2 regions of the Priestia sp. HNGD-A6 genome follow, and region 2 is predicted to be linked to the other one. Evidence: riboswitches for the same ligand, from Rfam matches in the RefSeq annotation. Region 2 holds a riboswitch; the other holds the start of a gene.
What was found. A riboswitch is a leader RNA that binds a small molecule or an ion and turns the genes downstream of it on or off. The one in region 2 is predicted to bind thiamine pyrophosphate.
Positions count from the first base shown of each region.

Region 1: linked by a shared signal. The riboswitch ahead of thiM (hydroxyethylthiazole kinase) and the one ahead of SCI76_RS09590 (acetylornithine deacetylase) in region 2 are both predicted to bind thiamine pyrophosphate.

Region 1 covers NZ_CP138621.1:687,017-695,203, reverse strand. The annotation lists gene SCI76_RS03595 (TetR/AcrR family transcriptional regulator) at 1-132, shown strand, start outside; gene SCI76_RS03590 (MFS transporter) at 229-1,446, shown strand; TPP riboswitch at 1,623-1,731, shown strand; gene thiM (hydroxyethylthiazole kinase) at 1,807-2,613, shown strand; gene thiE (thiamine phosphate synthase) at 2,627-3,271, shown strand; gene SCI76_RS03575 (pyridoxamine 5'-phosphate oxidase family protein) at 3,299-3,727, opposite strand; RNA gene ssrS (6S RNA) at 3,867-4,044, opposite strand; gene SCI76_RS03565 (hypothetical protein) at 4,154-4,774, opposite strand; gene SCI76_RS03560 (helix-turn-helix transcriptional regulator) at 4,928-5,380, shown strand; gene SCI76_RS03555 (anti-sigma factor) at 5,408-6,598, opposite strand; gene SCI76_RS03550 (RNA polymerase sigma factor) at 6,595-7,089, opposite strand; gene SCI76_RS03545 (YkvS family protein) at 7,511-7,741, shown strand; gene SCI76_RS03540 (MoxR family ATPase) at 7,898-8,187, shown strand, end outside.
Region 2 covers NZ_CP138621.1:1,897,722-1,905,908, reverse strand. The annotation lists gene SCI76_RS09595 (MupG family TIM beta-alpha barrel fold protein) at 1-798, shown strand, start outside; TPP riboswitch at 1,021-1,123, shown strand; gene SCI76_RS09590 (acetylornithine deacetylase) at 1,238-2,515, shown strand; gene tenA (thiaminase II) at 2,521-3,192, shown strand; gene SCI76_RS09580 (ABC transporter ATP-binding protein) at 3,185-3,949, shown strand; gene SCI76_RS09575 (ABC transporter permease) at 3,946-4,689, shown strand; gene SCI76_RS09570 (ABC transporter substrate-binding protein) at 4,686-5,696, shown strand; gene SCI76_RS09565 (ferredoxin) at 5,783-6,028, shown strand; gene hxlB (6-phospho-3-hexuloisomerase) at 6,142-6,699, opposite strand; gene hxlA (3-hexulose-6-phosphate synthase) at 6,710-7,339, opposite strand; gene SCI76_RS09550 (helix-turn-helix domain-containing protein) at 7,608-7,973, opposite strand.

The DNA of each region.
Region 1 (8,187 bases), 1.2 Mb from region 2:
GCAGTAATTTTAGAAGGGTTGTTTGTTGGAATGAGCCGCATGTCTCGAAAAACGAGTACGGAAAATGCCCTGCAGCTTTACCATTCAGCAATCGATGTATTTTTAAACGGAATTATAGCAAGGTCTTCTTAAATAAGCGGGGATGCTTATTGCGGCAATGAGTAATCCCTCATTATTTTGTATTTTTATAGACCGAACGTTCAGTATTTTTGTAATCAGGAGGTTTATATGTCATTATTGTTAAGAAATCGAGCGGCGATTTTGCTGCTCATGCTAAATATTTTTATTATCTTTACGGGAATCGGTCTCGTTATTCCAATTATGCCAACCTATATGACGGAGCTTCATATCAACGGCAGCGTGATGGGGCTTTTAGTAGCGGTGTTTTCACTAACTCAATTTCTGTTTTCGCCTTTAGCGGGGCGATTATCAGATTCGTTAGGGAGAAAGAAAATTATTGTAGCGGGAATGATTGTTTTTGCCCTGTCTGAATGGTTCTTTGGTTCAGTGAGTACACCTCTTTTATTATTTGTATCCAGAATGCTAGGCGGGGTCGGGGCTGCGCTTATTATGCCTGCTGTTATGGCCTATACAGCGGACGTGACGTCTGCTAAAGAACGCGCTAAAGGAATGGGCTATGTGACGGCAGCGATTACAACAGGATTTATTATCGGGCCCGGTATTGGAGGCTTTTTAGCTGAATACGGCATGCGCGTGCCATTTTACATGGCCGCAGTAGCAGGAGGCTTGGCTGCAGTGATTACGCTTTTTGTTTTGCCGGAGTCTCGTCCTGTACAAGGTCATGCTGTTTCAAACAATGAGAATCCAAAAGAAGATCGGCTGCTACTGCAGCTTATGAATTCCTACAAAGAACCTTATTTTTTAAGTTTAATTATCGTTTTTGTGACATCGTTTGGATTATCCAATTATGAAACGATCTTTTCACTATTTGTTGATCATAAATTTAGCTTTACGCCAAAAGATATTGCGTTTGTTATTACGTTTGGCTCTATTGCAGGGGCTGTTGTGCAGGTTACGATTTTTGGCTGGATTTTAAATAAATTCGGTGAAAAAAGAGTGATTTCGTTTTGCTTGATGATGACGGGACTTTTTATTTTACTTACACTATTTGTGCACACGTACTGGCTTATTATTGTTGTGACATTTATCGTCTTTTTAGCAACAGATATTTTACGTCCGGCAATCAGCACGCAAATGTCGATGATGGCACAAGACGACCAAGGGTATGTAGCCGGACTAAATTCTGCTTATACAAGTCTTGGTAATATTATTGGACCCGTTGTAGCAGGCTTTCTTTTTGATATAAACATTAATTACCCGTACGTATCAGCTGCACTTGTACTTCTGCTTTGTTTTCTTTTATCTTTAAGAGCAGGGAAGGACCGAAAAACAGCTGTGAGAAATCAAGCGATTCAAGAGAAATGATAGAATTTTTAGGGGATAGAAGACCTCCAGTAGTTTACTGGAGGTCTTTTAATGATGCTTTTAGTAAAGCTGTAAGATTTACAACACCACTCAGCCTATAACGAAGATTTATTTTATGGGCAAAACAGTGAAATGGTTGCAAATAAAAAAAGTTAATAGTAAACTTTAAACGTAGTAATAAATAGTATGGGAGCTTGCGCGGGGCAGGCTGAGAGTACAGGGGCGCCTGTTGACCATTTGAACCTGTTGGATAATGCCAGCGCAGGGAATGTGAGTACATACCAAAGCACTTTGCGCATGCAAGGTGCTTTTTTGTCTTTTTTTTGCAGTGTTAAAACTAAATGAAAAGAGTGAGAGAACATGGATATTAGTAAAATTTCAGCTCAATTAGAAAAAGTAAGAGATACAAGTCCGCTTGTTCATAATATTACGAATGTTGTGGTAACCAATTTTACAGCAAATGGACTGCTTGCCATAGGAGCGTCACCTGTTATGGCTTATGCGAAGGAAGAAGTGGCTGATATGGCTCGAATCGCCGGAGCGCTTGTCTTAAATATGGGTACACTGACGGCTCAAGAAGTAGAAGCGATGAGAATAGCAGGAAAATCAGCAAATGAAAATGGCGTGCCGGTTATTTTCGATCCTGTAGGAGCCGGAGCGACACCGTTTCGTACAGAAGTGGCACGTCAGCTTGTAGAAGAATTAAATATTGCCGTTATTCGCGGTAACGCTGCTGAAGTTGCGAATGTAGTAGGCGAGTCATGGCTCATTAAAGGCGTTGATTCATTAGAAGGGCAAGGAGACGTCATTGAACTTGCTGAGAAAGCAGCGAACAAATTAGATACAGTGATTGTTATTACGGGGAAACAAGATGTGATCACCGATGGAAACACAACGTATACAGTAGACAACGGTCACCCGTTATTTACGAAGGTGACGGGTACTGGATGTCTGCTGACATCAATTATAGGAGCTTTCGCGGCTGTAGAAAAAGAATATGTCGAGGCAAGCGTTGCTGCTTTAAGTTTTTACGGAGTGGCAGGTGAAATCGCCGCAGCGAAAAAAGGTGAAGAAGGGCCGGGGAGCTTTCAAATTGAGCTGTTAAATCAGCTTCATCTTTTATCTGGACAGGATATTGAATCATATGCAAGAGTACATCAACGTTAAAAGGAGCGGGAAAATGACAAACGAAGAAATTAAAAAGCTGCTGAAAGTTTATTTTATAATGGGCAGCAATAACTGTAAAAAAGATCCGAAAGAAGTATTAAAAGAAGCAATTGAAGGCGGCGTTACCGTGTTTCAATTTCGTGAAAAAGGCGAGGGTGCCTTAACAGGAGAAGCGAAATATCAGCTGGCGAAAGAACTTCAGCAAATTTGTCAGCAGCACAGCGTTCCTTTTGTTGTGAATGATGATCTTGACTTAGCGATCCGCTTACAAGCAGATGGCGTTCATATTGGACAAGAAGATGAAAAAGCTCATATTGTTCGAGAAAAAATAGGAAAAGGAATTGTGGGCGTCTCTGTTCATAATGTACAAGAGCTGCAGCAAGCGATAAAAGACGGGGCGGATTATGTAGGAATGGGACCTGTTTTTCCTACTTCTACAAAAAAAGACGCAAAAGCAGTGCAAGGTACAAAATTAATTGAAGAAGTGCGAAACCAGAATATTGACTTTCCAATTGTAGGAATCGGTGGCATCACGCCTGAAAATGCCAAACAAGTAGTAGAAGCAGGTGCAGATGGTGTTTCTATTATTACCGCGATTAGCTTAGCAGCGTCTCCAAAAGAAAAAGCAGCTCAATTGAAAGAAGCGGTAGGAAAATAAAAAAAGCGCACAGTGTGCGCTTTTTTATTATAGCTGAACGGTTTGAGGAGTTTCTTCGCCTTCATTCATAAAGCGAATTTCGTTTGGTGTAATTTCCAGAACAACATACTCAGGGTCATTTGGACCGTCAAACCATTCTTTCATGTGATCGTTCCATATACGTCCTTTTAATTGATCACCGGTACGAAGAACAGCTGTCCCGGATAATTCTAAGTATTGATCGCCATATCCTTCGCCGCTGTAGCCCAATAGTACGTGCACGTTTGGATTGGCTTCGATTTCTTCTGCCTTATGTGTATTGATATTTGTTGGTGTGTAAAGAGCGATACCATCTTCATCGCTGAAAAATGTCATATAGCGAGAGTGGGGTTTGTTGTTTACAACTGTGGCTAATGTTCCTACACGATTTCCTTCTAATACTTCATTTACTTTTTTAGCAATTTTTTGTTCATTCATTTTATCCATCTCCTTTATTACTTTTTATGTTCCTCAATCGAAGATAAATAAAACATATATGTCTAAAAAAAATATAAGTTAACAATAAAATAATTATGTAAACTAATAAATAAAAAAAGCTAGCTACAGCTAACTAAAAAATAAGCCCGCACTGCCGTAACCCTAAGTGTCTTAAATACCCAGATCTACTAGGTGGGTGCCCTCATAGCCGGGTTTAGCGTCCCAAGAAGGGCGTGCTATCTGCAGCTAAATTTTGAGCTCCCTTTTAACACTCAAAGGTTTAAGACAACATGAGTATACGCACAGCGCAGGTATGTATAACAAATGTAAATAAAATGCCGATATATAAATGTTTTCTAATTAATCAACTTTCATCGTACAAGAAATGATTATAACGGAATAATGAATGGAACGCAAGACTTTTATTTAAAGTTTTTCTTCTCTAACATCTTGGCGGTTATGCCGTAACAAAATAAAAAAAGAGCCCGCAACTGGAATGAAACATAAGAGAAGGTAAGGCCGGGATGCTATCTTTTCTTTTGTCATAACGGAATAAGAAAGCCACGTTAAAACAAAAAAATCAGCGGTCATCACGCTAACAAGCTGTGACTGCATAAAAGCATCTTCATAAGCTCTTATTGAACCTATGGATAGTCCGTATACGTAACCAGCAATCGTGAGTGCTAAGCATAGTCCAATCCATAGACGAGAAGAAATGATGGCAATGAAACGTGAAGGAATACGCGAACGTGTTCGAACTTTTTGCCCTTTCCAATGATAATAGAACAAAAGAGAAAAAGCTCCAAGCGCAAATGATAGGAGAGAAAATGGCCATCCAGGCAGTTTGTACGTATCTTTTTTACAAATCATTACCATGAACAATACTGGGAAAAGTCCTAAAAAAGAGAATACCATAACTACGAGCGGATCTACCTGTTGAAAATTTCCTGTGACAAGGTTTTTAAACAGCATATCATCAGCGGCGCTTGCTCCCGGAGCTAGCAGAAAGGCGTATAGTACAAGCATAGTCCATACAATGATGTACATATTCTCAACTCCTTTTAATTGTTTTAGTATAAAAAAACCATTTCAGCATATTTCCCCGTTTTGTGATGAAGGGAAACGCTTGAAACTCTTCTTTAATTAGGTGTAATATTACACTAAAGACATGTGCGTGTATAGAAAGAAAGGGCTGTAAAAATGGATAAACAAGAAGTGATTAAATCCGTATCGGATAAAATACGATTAATTCGTTTAGAAAGAAACTATTCACAAGACAGAATGGCTGAAGTTATTGGTATTTCAAAAAAAACATTGGTTCAAATTGAAAAAGGGCGCACGGAAGCAGGGTGGACGACCACTGTTGCAGTATGCGGTTTGTTTCGTGACAGTGAAATCCTTCAATCGGTTTTAGGAGACGTCCCCTTAGAAGTAGTAGAAATCATTGCTCATAACGGCGTATCTTCTCCAAAAGATAAAACGCTCGGAGGAAGAGTATGGTGGAAAGAGATTCAAAAAGAAGGTTCTTTTCGTCTGCAGCAAAATATGATTAGTCAGCACTATCGTATTTTAGATGACCAAGACTATCGATGGTTTAGTTCATTTGATAAAAGCGAAGCTGTAGAAAGGTTTGAAGAATTAACGAAGAAATAAAAACAAGCACTTGTTTTCAAGTGCTTGTTACTGATTCATTAACGTGCCGGATGAAGGGCGGTTGAACCAATTCCATAGCTCTACATCCCCAAGTGACGCGTAGGTGATAGACGGATCATTTTTTAATTTCAGCAGCTTTTTGGTAGGTCCTGTAATCACAACGCCGTACACACCGACTCCATGTTTCTTTACATAAGAATATCGCTGCTTTAGCAACAAATCGGAATGGTCTAGCTGACGAACTTTTTGGACTGTTTCTTCATTATCGGCTAATAGTTTCATCATATTTAAAACGTTCGACTTGCTAGTAGAGTGCGTTTGATTTCCTTTGTGCTCGTAAGGCAAGTCTAAAAACTCTGGAAAACCAAATGTTGATGTTAAGTCAATTAAGGGCTCATCTTTTGTGCTTGTTTTTTGTTCGTTCCCTGTATTAAGCGCGTACCAAGAGGTAGAAAAATCACGGCTGTCGATGGCATTCATTTTTTGCTGAACTTCTTTTAGCGAATACGTGTTATCAAAAGAAATAGCCACTTCGCTTACCGTTCCTTTTGGTAGGTTTTCTAATGCATTCCATGTTTCATTCGTCCATTCCTTATACTCTTTTGCATGCAGCTTTAGTTTTTTTGGATCAGGATAGACAAAGGAAAGGTTAAGGTCGTATTTACCGCCGGAAAATTCTTTTTCTACACCGCTCGTTTTATCAAACAGCTGATGAAATGTAAACGTCCCAATGGCCTGCTCTTCACGTCCAATTTGCTTATAAGCTTCCATTTGCGACTGCATTCGGAAAAAGGACTGTGTATCAGAAGTGGTTTCACGTATATGAACGTTCGGAAAAGCAGATTCGATAGCTGCTTGATTGACGCTGTTTATGTATTCGGTTTTTGATTGATGATAATATACAATGGATAAAAAGCTGCCAATCATCCATAGCAGAACGACAGAGCTAATGACAGTTGTCACATTTGAAAGGCGCTGCTTCCATTTAGCCATATAAATGGACTTTTTCACTTTTTTATTATCCAACATTGTATCGTCATTTAGTGAAGTAGTTGATGTAGTTGGCGATAACGGTTCATCTTCAGTTAGCAAGTGCTCTAAATGAGCTGAGCATGCTTCACAATTTTCCGTATGTTGTTCAAGTGTTTCTGCTTCTTTGTCTGTCAAAGTGCCGTTTTTATATTTTTCCCATTGATGCTTCATATCTTGACAGCTCATCCGTCCTCTTCCTTTCTTTTTTTCAATTGTTGACGACCACGATACAAGTCCATTTTCACTTTTGACAGAGTAAAGCCAGTCATTTCTGCAATCTCTTCATATGTGAAGCCATGATAATCTCGTAACAGTACAATATTCTGCTTAGCCGGAGGCAAAGCAGATACATCAGAAAGCCAGCCGTCGATTTCACTTTGAATCATCACTTGTTCTTCAGCACTTGGCTGAGGAGTAAAGTGCCATTCTTCTATTTCGACAGTAGGGCGTTTTTTTTCTTTTCGATACCAGTCAATAAAGGCGTGATAAGCAATTTTGAACAGCCAAGGCTTTACTTCCTCGCCTTTATACGTTTCTAAGTGTAGAAGTGCCCGGTAAAAGGTCTCCTGCATTAAATCTTCCGCTGATTCTTTTCTGCGAGTAAGAGAGAGAAGATAGCGCAGCAAATCATGCATGTGCTGTTTATAAATGTGTTCAAAGTTATGCTGTTGTGCCATTTTCTCCCCCTTTCATTTAATCAACGCAATTTGTGGATAAAAGTTTCGGTTTTTTTATCAAAAATCGTATGTAATAGATAAAAGATGCTTAAAATACGATATATAGCTTATCATACTAAAAAGAAAATCATATGAAATTCGACATAATTCCGTGTAATTTGTCATTTTTTTAAAAAACTAAAGGGTAATTGGTGTTCGAAGGAAACAGAAAATGTTATGATAGAACAAGGATGTGCTCTTACAAAAAACAGCAACATACATAATAAAAAATACAGCGTTTGTTTGCAGAATGAAATTGGACAAACACATGGTGTTTAACCATGGATGTTTGTGGGAAAATAAACTAAGTATTTTCAACAAAAAGTAAATTAAATTGTGTTTTCACTTATAAAAAACACGGTAAATTGGAAAAGGTGGGGTCATGATGGACGTAGAAAATACACAAGGTACAGAAGAACAAGCACCTAAAGTCAAGGCAGCTAAAGTTGGCGATACGATTCAGCCTAAAAAAGGCGACTATAAAGGATTTAAAGGAATTGTTATGGTAGTGCGAGACAATTCGGTTATCGTAGATTTTGGAAAAGATGCTGAAACGGGCGAATCCATGAAAACAGTCGTTAATCATAAAAACTATAAAATCGTAAAAAAGTAGGTGAATAACCTACTTTTTTTTACTGAATATATGTTTAAAGACGGCGATTTTTCTACCGGAAACTTTAGAGAAACGCATAGGTAAAGCAATTCTTTGAGAAGAAGAATGTTTTTTAGTAAACTATAGAAAGTATGTAGAAAGAAAGGATTTTTTGTTATGTCAATTCAATTATCACAATTATCATTACCAAAAGAGGTTCTTTCGCTTTTAGCGAATCGTAAATATGAAAATCTGTCTCATGCTGATCAGCTATTAATCGGAAAAGGCGGCTATACAGCAGAAGAAGCAGATATTTTAGAAGATGCCATTATTGCCTTATCACTAGGGAAAAACGTACTTTTAAAAGGGCCAACAGGTTCAGGTAAAACAAAGCTTGCTGAAACGCTGTCGCATTTATTTTCTCAGCCGATGCATAGCGTTAACTGCTCGGTTGATTTAGATGCAGA
Region 2 (8,187 bases):
GGTATCGAAAGCCTTATGACTCTATCTTCACTTGGCGTATCAGGTATTAGACTAGACGATGGCTTTAGCGTAGAAGAAACGATTTTACTTGCGGATGAGTTTTATATTGCCCTTAATGCAAGTACAGTGTCAAAACTAGAAATAGAAGCGCTATTATCTGCAGGTCTTCATCATCATCAGCTGCTTGCTTGGCATAATTTTTATCCGCGGCCTGAAACAGGGCTTGAAGAAACGTTTTTTCAACAGCAGACAGATTTATTTAATGAACTTCGTATTCCAGTTTGTGCTTATATTCCTGGAGAAGGCGAAAAGAGAGGACCTATTTATCAAGGACTTCCTACTAGAGAAAAAGACCGTAATAAATGTCCTTTTACCTCTGCAGTAGATTTATACGGATGCGGAGTAACGGAGGTTTATATTGGAGATCCATACGCCAGTTCAAATTTATTAAAACGTTTAGTTCAATATCAAGAAAACCGCATTATTCCGCTACGCATTCGTTCACCTCATATACAGGGAACGTACAGCGTGCGTCCGGATGTATCAAGAGACGTTCTGCGATTGGTTGATACACGATCTGTAAAACCAGTGCTGCCATTTCATACAGTAGAACGCAGAATCGGAGCAATTACAATGGACAATGATGGCTACGGACGTTACAGAGGAGAGGTTCAAATAGCTAAAAGGAATTTGTCTGCAAATGCTAATGTGAATGTGATTGGGTATGTAATAGAAGAAGATCACGAGCTGCTTTCATTAGTGAGACCGGGGCAAAAGCTTGAGCTTATTACTGTCTGAAGGAAAAAACGGTGTATTTTTAAAGAAGCCAATAGCTAACTAGTAATGTCACAAAAACAAAGAGCACACACTGCATGAAAAAGGTGTGTGCTTTTTCTTTTACTACTAAAAAGGAAACTATTTTCATTACCATATCATGAACCTTTCTATTGAATAAAACGCTTTACTATGATAAAACTATTACAGGTAAACATATGATAATAGATTAATTTCATAGAGATACAACACCACTAGGGGTGCTTTCGAAGCTGAGAGAGACGATAAGTCTTAACCCTTATAACCTGAACTAGGTAATACTAGCGTAGGAAAGAGGTATTGTAATGGATGTTTTGTATGGGATTTCCTTACGAACTCGTTATAATAATTTTGTGTACATAAACAAAAACACTTCTTTCCTGCGAAAGAAGTGTTTTTTTATGCGTAAAGGAAGGTGTCATACATGAAAGAAACAATTGATTTGCTTGTCAAACAGGTAGAGGAGCGCAAAGGAGAGTTAATCCAGTTATTAACAACGCTTGTTTCGTATAAAACGCCAGCGCCTCCTGCACGAAATTCTCATGAAGCGCAGCTGTACGTAGCGGATTTTCTTAAAAACTGCGGTTTTTCCATTGATATGTGGGACTTATATTCTAACGACCCTATCGTAGTGGGAACGTTAAAAGGACAAAAATCGGCTGGCTATCAAAGCTTGATTATTAACGGCCATATGGATGTTGCTGAGGTACAAGAAAATGAAAATTGGGAAACCAATCCGTTTGAAGCTGTTGTGAAAGACAATATGATAATTGGACGCGGAGTTGCTGATATGAAAGGCGGTTTGGCGGGAGCATTATTTGCAGTTCAGCTTTTAACAGAAGCAGGAATCGAGCTGCCAGGAGACTTGATTTTTGAATCCGTTGTAGGAGAAGAAGTAGGAGAGGCAGGTACGCTGCAATGCTGTCAGAAAGGGTATACAGCTGATTTTGCGCTTGTAGTCGATACAAGTGATTTACATATTCAAGGTCAAGGCGGAGTGATCACGGGATGGATTACGATAAAAAGCAGTAAAACCTATCATGACGGTACACGCCGAAGTATGATTCATGCTGGAGGAGGCCTGTTAGCCGCAAGCGCTATTGAAAAGATGGCAAAAGTGATCGGAGGGCTACAAGAATTGGAGCGTCACTGGGCTGTTACAAAGAGCTATCCAGGATTTTTGCCAGGGACAAATACGATTAATCCAGCAGTAATCGAAGGCGGAAGACATGCTGCTTTTATTGCAGATGAATGCAGGCTGTGGATCACCGTTCACTATTATCCTAATGAATCGTACGACCAAGTATCAAAAGAAGTGGAAGAATATATTATAGCTATTGCAAAAGCAGATCCATGGTTAAAAGATAATCTGCCAACCTTTGAATGGGGAGGCACATCAATGATTGAAGACAGAGGAGAAATCTTTCCGTCATTAGAAATTGATGAAAATCATGCAGGAGTGCAGCTGCTTGCAAATACTCATGAACAAATGGAAGGGAAAAAGCCTCCAATTGATGTGTCAACTAGCGTAACAGACGGGGGATGGCTAGCTGATGCGGGAATTCCCGCCGCTATTTACGGTCCGGGAAATTTAGCAAATGCACATGCTGTGAACGAACAATTAGATATTAATCAGCTTGTTCAATATACAAAAGTGATAGTGCAGTTCATTTATACGTGGCTGCATACGCATAAGGAGTGATCATCATGAAATTTAGTGAACGATTATACGAAAAGCTGCAGCCTATTTGGCGTCAAAATCATAATCATCCCTTCGTACAGGGGATGGGAGATGGAACGCTTGAAAAGGAGAAGTTTCGCTTCTACATGATTCAAGATTACCTTTACCTAATTGATTATGCCAAATTATTTGCGATTGGAGCCATGAAAGCTACCGATCTTCAAACGATGGGGAAATTTGCAGCCCTTTTAGACTCTACATTAAACGAAGAAATGAGTCTGCACCGTGAGTATGCCAAGAGATTTGAAATCAGCGAAAAAGAATTAGAAAAAGCGCAGCCATCTCCTACAACGCTTGCATACACGCACTATATGCTGCACGTTGGTCAAAGTGGAACATTAGCTGAATTAGTAGCCGCTCTTTTGCCTTGTATGTGGAGCTACTGGGAAATAGGAAAAGAACTTAGTGAAAAGCCTGGAGCTAACAATGAGTTTTACCGTGAGTGGATTGAAATGTACAGCTCAGAAGAATTTGGAGAACTGGCGACATGGTGTATCAATTTATTTGACTCACTTACTGAAGATAAATCAGAAGTGGAATTAGAAAAGCTTGAAGAAATTTTCTTGAATACGACGCGTTTTGAGTATATGTTCTGGGATATGGCTTATAACGAAGCGATGTGGCCAATTCATGAATAGGTCTGTGTTATCTTTTCAAAACGTCAGTTTTACGTACAAGAACGGTGATCAAGCGATTTTAAAATCATTAAACTTAGACGTGAAAGAAGGCGAGTTTGTCAGTATCGTTGGAGCGAGCGGCTCTGGGAAAAGTACGTTGTTTCGTCTTATTACAGGTCTTGAACAGCAGAGTGAAGGCGATATCGTGATTAACGGAAAGTCTTATGAAAAGCGACTAGGAAAAGTAGGCTATATGCCGCAGCAAGATTTGCTGCTTCCGTGGCGTACGATTCTAGACAATGCAGCACTGCCTCTTGAGCTTCACAATGTATCAAAAGCAAGTGCTCATAAGCAAGTGTCTCAGCTGCTTGAAGAGTTTGGCCTAAAAGGGTATGAAAACCGTTTTCCAAGTGATTTATCCGGAGGGATGAAGCAGCGCGTTTCTTTTCTTCGGACGGTATTAAGCGGTTCTAACGTGCTGCTTTTAGATGAGCCTTTTAGTGCACTTGATGCAATCACACGTTTATCGATGCAGGAATGGCTGCTTGACCAATGGCAAAAGCGTAAGCATAGCATCTTATTTATCACTCATGACGTCAATGAAGCGCTTTTTTTATCAGATCGCATTTTTATCTTTTCAGACAAGCCAGTAAGTTGTCTTGAAGAAATTCAAGTGCCGCTTAGCAGACCTCGAACGCAAAAAGATCTGAATCAACAGCGAGTGCTTGATGTGAAAGATTATTTAATTGAACAGCTAAGATCGAAGGTGAATACATGAAAAAGTACGGGGCTTCAGTGATTTTAGTAGTCATTTTGCTGGCTGCTTGGGAAATTGGAGCACGCATTGTAAACTATCCGTTTATTTTACCAACGCCCAGCGGTATTTTAACGAAGCTTTGGGAGCTGCGAATGGATTTATTGTTTAAGCATTTACCAGCTACGTTATCTATTGTCGTAATTGGGCTTGTAATATCCGTTGTGCTAGGGGTTCTGCTGGCTGTGTGGATGAATTGGAGTCCGCTTATTGAGCGTGCTTTTTATCCGCTTATTATTGCGTCACAAATGATTCCGACCATTGCCATTGCTCCTGTATTTGTGCTGTGGTTTGGCTACTCCATTTGGAGCAAAGTGATTGTGACCGTATTAATTACGTTTTTTCCCATTACCGTTAGCACATTTGACGGGCTTCGTTCTACAAACAAAGAGTTAAAAGAACTCATGTTAACGATGGGAGCAACAAAAAAAGATATTTTCTTTAAGTTGAACATTCCTTCTGCACTGCCTCATTTTTATTCGGGACTCAAAGTAGCGGTTACCTTTAGTATAATAGGTGCTGCCATTGGGGAATGGTTGGGTGCGCAAGCAGGCTTAGGATATTTCAGTCGTCGCATGATGACACAGTTTGATGCAGCTGGTGTATTTGCACCAATTGTGATTTTATCCGCGCTCGGTATTTTATTTTTTATTATTGTAGTAGGTTTCGAAAAACGTTCATTAAAGTGGAGGAAAACAGAATGAAAAAATGGTTTGCGATTAGCTTAAGCCTGCTGCTTGTTTTGATGCTCGCTGCTTGCGGTCAGGACAAGGAAAATAAAGCTGGTGACAGTAAAAAATTAAAAGACGTTACAATTATGCTTGATTGGTATCCAAATGCAGTGCACAGCTTCATTTACGCTGCACAAGAAAAAGGATATTTCAAAAAAGAAGGGCTGAATGTAAAAGTACAATTTCCTGCTAATCCAACAGACTCGCTTAATTTAGCAGCTGCAGGGAAAGTCACGCTCGGCCTTTACTATCAGCCTGATGTAGCAATGGCACGAGCAAATGAAGATGTGCCGGTAAAGTCGGTAGGAGCGATTGTAAGATCTCCGCTAAACCGGGTTGTGGCATTGAAAGATAGCGGTATTAAGCGTCCTAAAGATTTAGAAGGAAAAGTAGTAGGATACAGCGGAACACCATTAAGTGAATCTGTTCTAAAGAAAATGGTGAAAAGCGATGGAGGAGATCCGAATAAAGTAAAACTAGTAGACGTAGGGTTTGAGTTAAATTCATCGCTGATTAGCAAAAAAGTAGATGCTGTAATAGGTGCGTATATTAACCACGAAGTACCATTGCTTCACAAAAAAGGATACAAAACGGTTGACATTGATCCGTCAGATTACGGCGTGCCATCTTATTACGAGCTAGTGGCCGTTACAGGGGATCAAACGTGGGCAAAAGATTCTGATACGATTAAAGCGTTTTGGCGTGCCGCGACAAAAGGGTATGAATACACGGAGAAACATCCAAAAGAATCACTTCAAATTTTGTTAGATAATCAAGATAAATCAAACTTTCCGCTCGAAAAAGATGTGGAAACAAAAAGTTTGAATATCTTACTTCCAAAAATGAAGTCTGAACAAGGATTCGGCAGTCAAACGAAAGAATCATGGCAATCAAACGTTGACTGGTTAAAAGAGTCAGGGTTAATTAAGAAAAAGCCAAATGTAGATGAGATGTTTGAGAATATTGGGGAATCTCAGTAAATAATTTAAGACGAATTTAAAAAAACCTCCTTATACTGAACGTAACTTTCTGAAAGAGAAAGTGAAAAGGTCAAGGAGGTTTTTTTATGGCTTTTACGATAGTAGATAAGGAAACATGTATTGCTTGCGGAGCATGTGGAGGGAGTGCGCCAGATCTTTATGATTATGATTCAGAAGGTCTTGCTTATGCCGTATTAGATAACAACGAAGGAACAAAAGAAGTTCCTGAACATCAGCAAGATGAGATGATGGAAGCGTACGAAGGGTGTCCAACAGACTCGATTAAAGTTGCAGAGCAGCCGTTTTATGGAGATGCAGCAAAATTCGAATAGGGCTTTTGAAAAAATAAATAATGATAAAGTACATTTAGTTATCTGATAAGTGAATATTTGGTTATATAGAAAGTTCCAAAACAAAAAAGGTCTTGCCTAGGCAAGACCTTTTTCTACTCTAAATTTGCATGCTTTCCGTACATCGTATGAGTATCAAGTTCTTTCTTCTCCATGAAGCGAAGAATCAGCGCATCGTAAAAAAGAAGAAGCGTTTGTTCAAACAGTGACGCCATAGGCTGTACGGTTTGATAACTGCTTTGTTCTTGATCCTTCGGAGCGCCGGGCAGCTTCACGATGAAGTCAGCCAGCTTGCCAAGCGTGGAATCGGGGGAAATCGTGACTACTCCAACTTTTCCTCCAAGTTCTTTTGCTTTTTGAGCAATAGGAATCAAGCTCTTCGTTTCGCCAGAACCTGATCCGATGATTAATAAATCATCCTGCGTGAAAGTGGACGTCACGGTTTCTCCAATGACATAAGCATCAATGCCCATATGCATCATACGCATAGCAAACGACTTGCCCATAAGACCTGAACGGCCTGCTCCTGTGACAAACACTTTTTTAGATGAGATGATGCCATTTACAAGCTGTTCAGCTTCATCGTCAGCGATTAGAGCTGTTGTTTGTAAAAGCTCATTCATAACCGTTTTTAAATGTTCGCTCGTATGCATAGAAAGCTCCTTAATTTGTAATAAGCTCTTTCATTTGAGAAGCAACTGATTTTTTATCATCTTGGCTCGTGATGCCTCCGCCAACGATAACAAGATCAGGCTGTGCTTTTACTACTTCAGGTAAAGATTCTAATTTAATGCCGCCAGCAACGGCTGTTTTTGCATTTTTTACAACGCTTTTGATTGTTACTAAATCTTCAAAAGAGTTTTGACCAACTGCTTGAAGATCGTATCCTGTGTGTACGCAGATATAGTCAACGCCAAATTCGTCTAGCTCTTTTGCGCGTCCTTTAATATCTTTTACACCAATCATATCGACTAGAATTTTTTTACCTTGTTTTTTCGCTTCTTCAACTGCACCTTTAATTGACATATCTTCAGCCACACCTAAGATGGTAATGATGTCTGCTCCAGCTTGAGAAGCTTGCTGTACTTCATAACCAGCTGCATCCATAATTTTTAGGTCAGCTAATACTTTTAAATTAGGAAATGCTTCTTTAATTTCTTTAACGGCGCGAAGCCCTTCATTGATTACAACAGGTGTACCGATTTCCACGATATCAATATGTTCTTCAACTTCTTTTACTACCTCTTTTGCTTGAGAAATATTAACAAGATCTAATGCTAATTGTAATTCCATTCTACTCCACTCCTTACAGAAATCTATAGATACCTTTTGTGCCTTTTTACATAAAAAGCAGCTGGTGTAGTTATTGTACCCGCAGTTTGAGGTTCTTAAAAGTACGCACTTTTCCCACAAATAGTGTGGGGAATGATAGTATACAGAAGTATACTAATGGACATATCAGTCTTGTAACCGCTTAATTTTCATTAAAAATGCGGATGATATTGAGTAATATCATCCGCATAAAAAAATAAAAACTATGGAATAGAAGGATTCGTTTCCATCATTTAATTAACGTTTCTGCCTTCTGTTCTTGATTGACCAGCACTGTATCACGGTAATTTTTACCCCAATCGTACATGGCTGTTAAAATAGGCATTAAACTTTCTCCTTCTTTTGTAAGTGAGTATTCGACTTTAGGTGGTACGACAGGATAAACTTTACGGTTAACAATTAGATCTTCTTCCAGTTCCCGCAGCTGGTTAACCAGCATGCGCGGCGTAATATCAGGAATAAGCGATTTTAGTTCCCCGAACCGTTTTGTTCCTTCACGTCCTAAGTGCCATAGTATCAGCATCTTCCATTTTCCGCCGATAATAGCAAGCGTTAATTCTTTTTCACAGTTAAATTCCTTATTAAGCTGGCTCAATTGTTTCACCCCTATGACCAATAGTATAAAATTTCTTTTACAGTACTTCTTATTATACCGGTGCTGACAATCCTTTTACAAAAATCCGGCTTGTATCTTTCCATTAAAAAATTTAGCTTTTTTTACTATATAGTTATTCTTGACTAGTGAGATATAAAAGGTGGCCTTTAGTCATGTTTTTTATTTTTAACGAATTCAATTGTTTAAATATAAA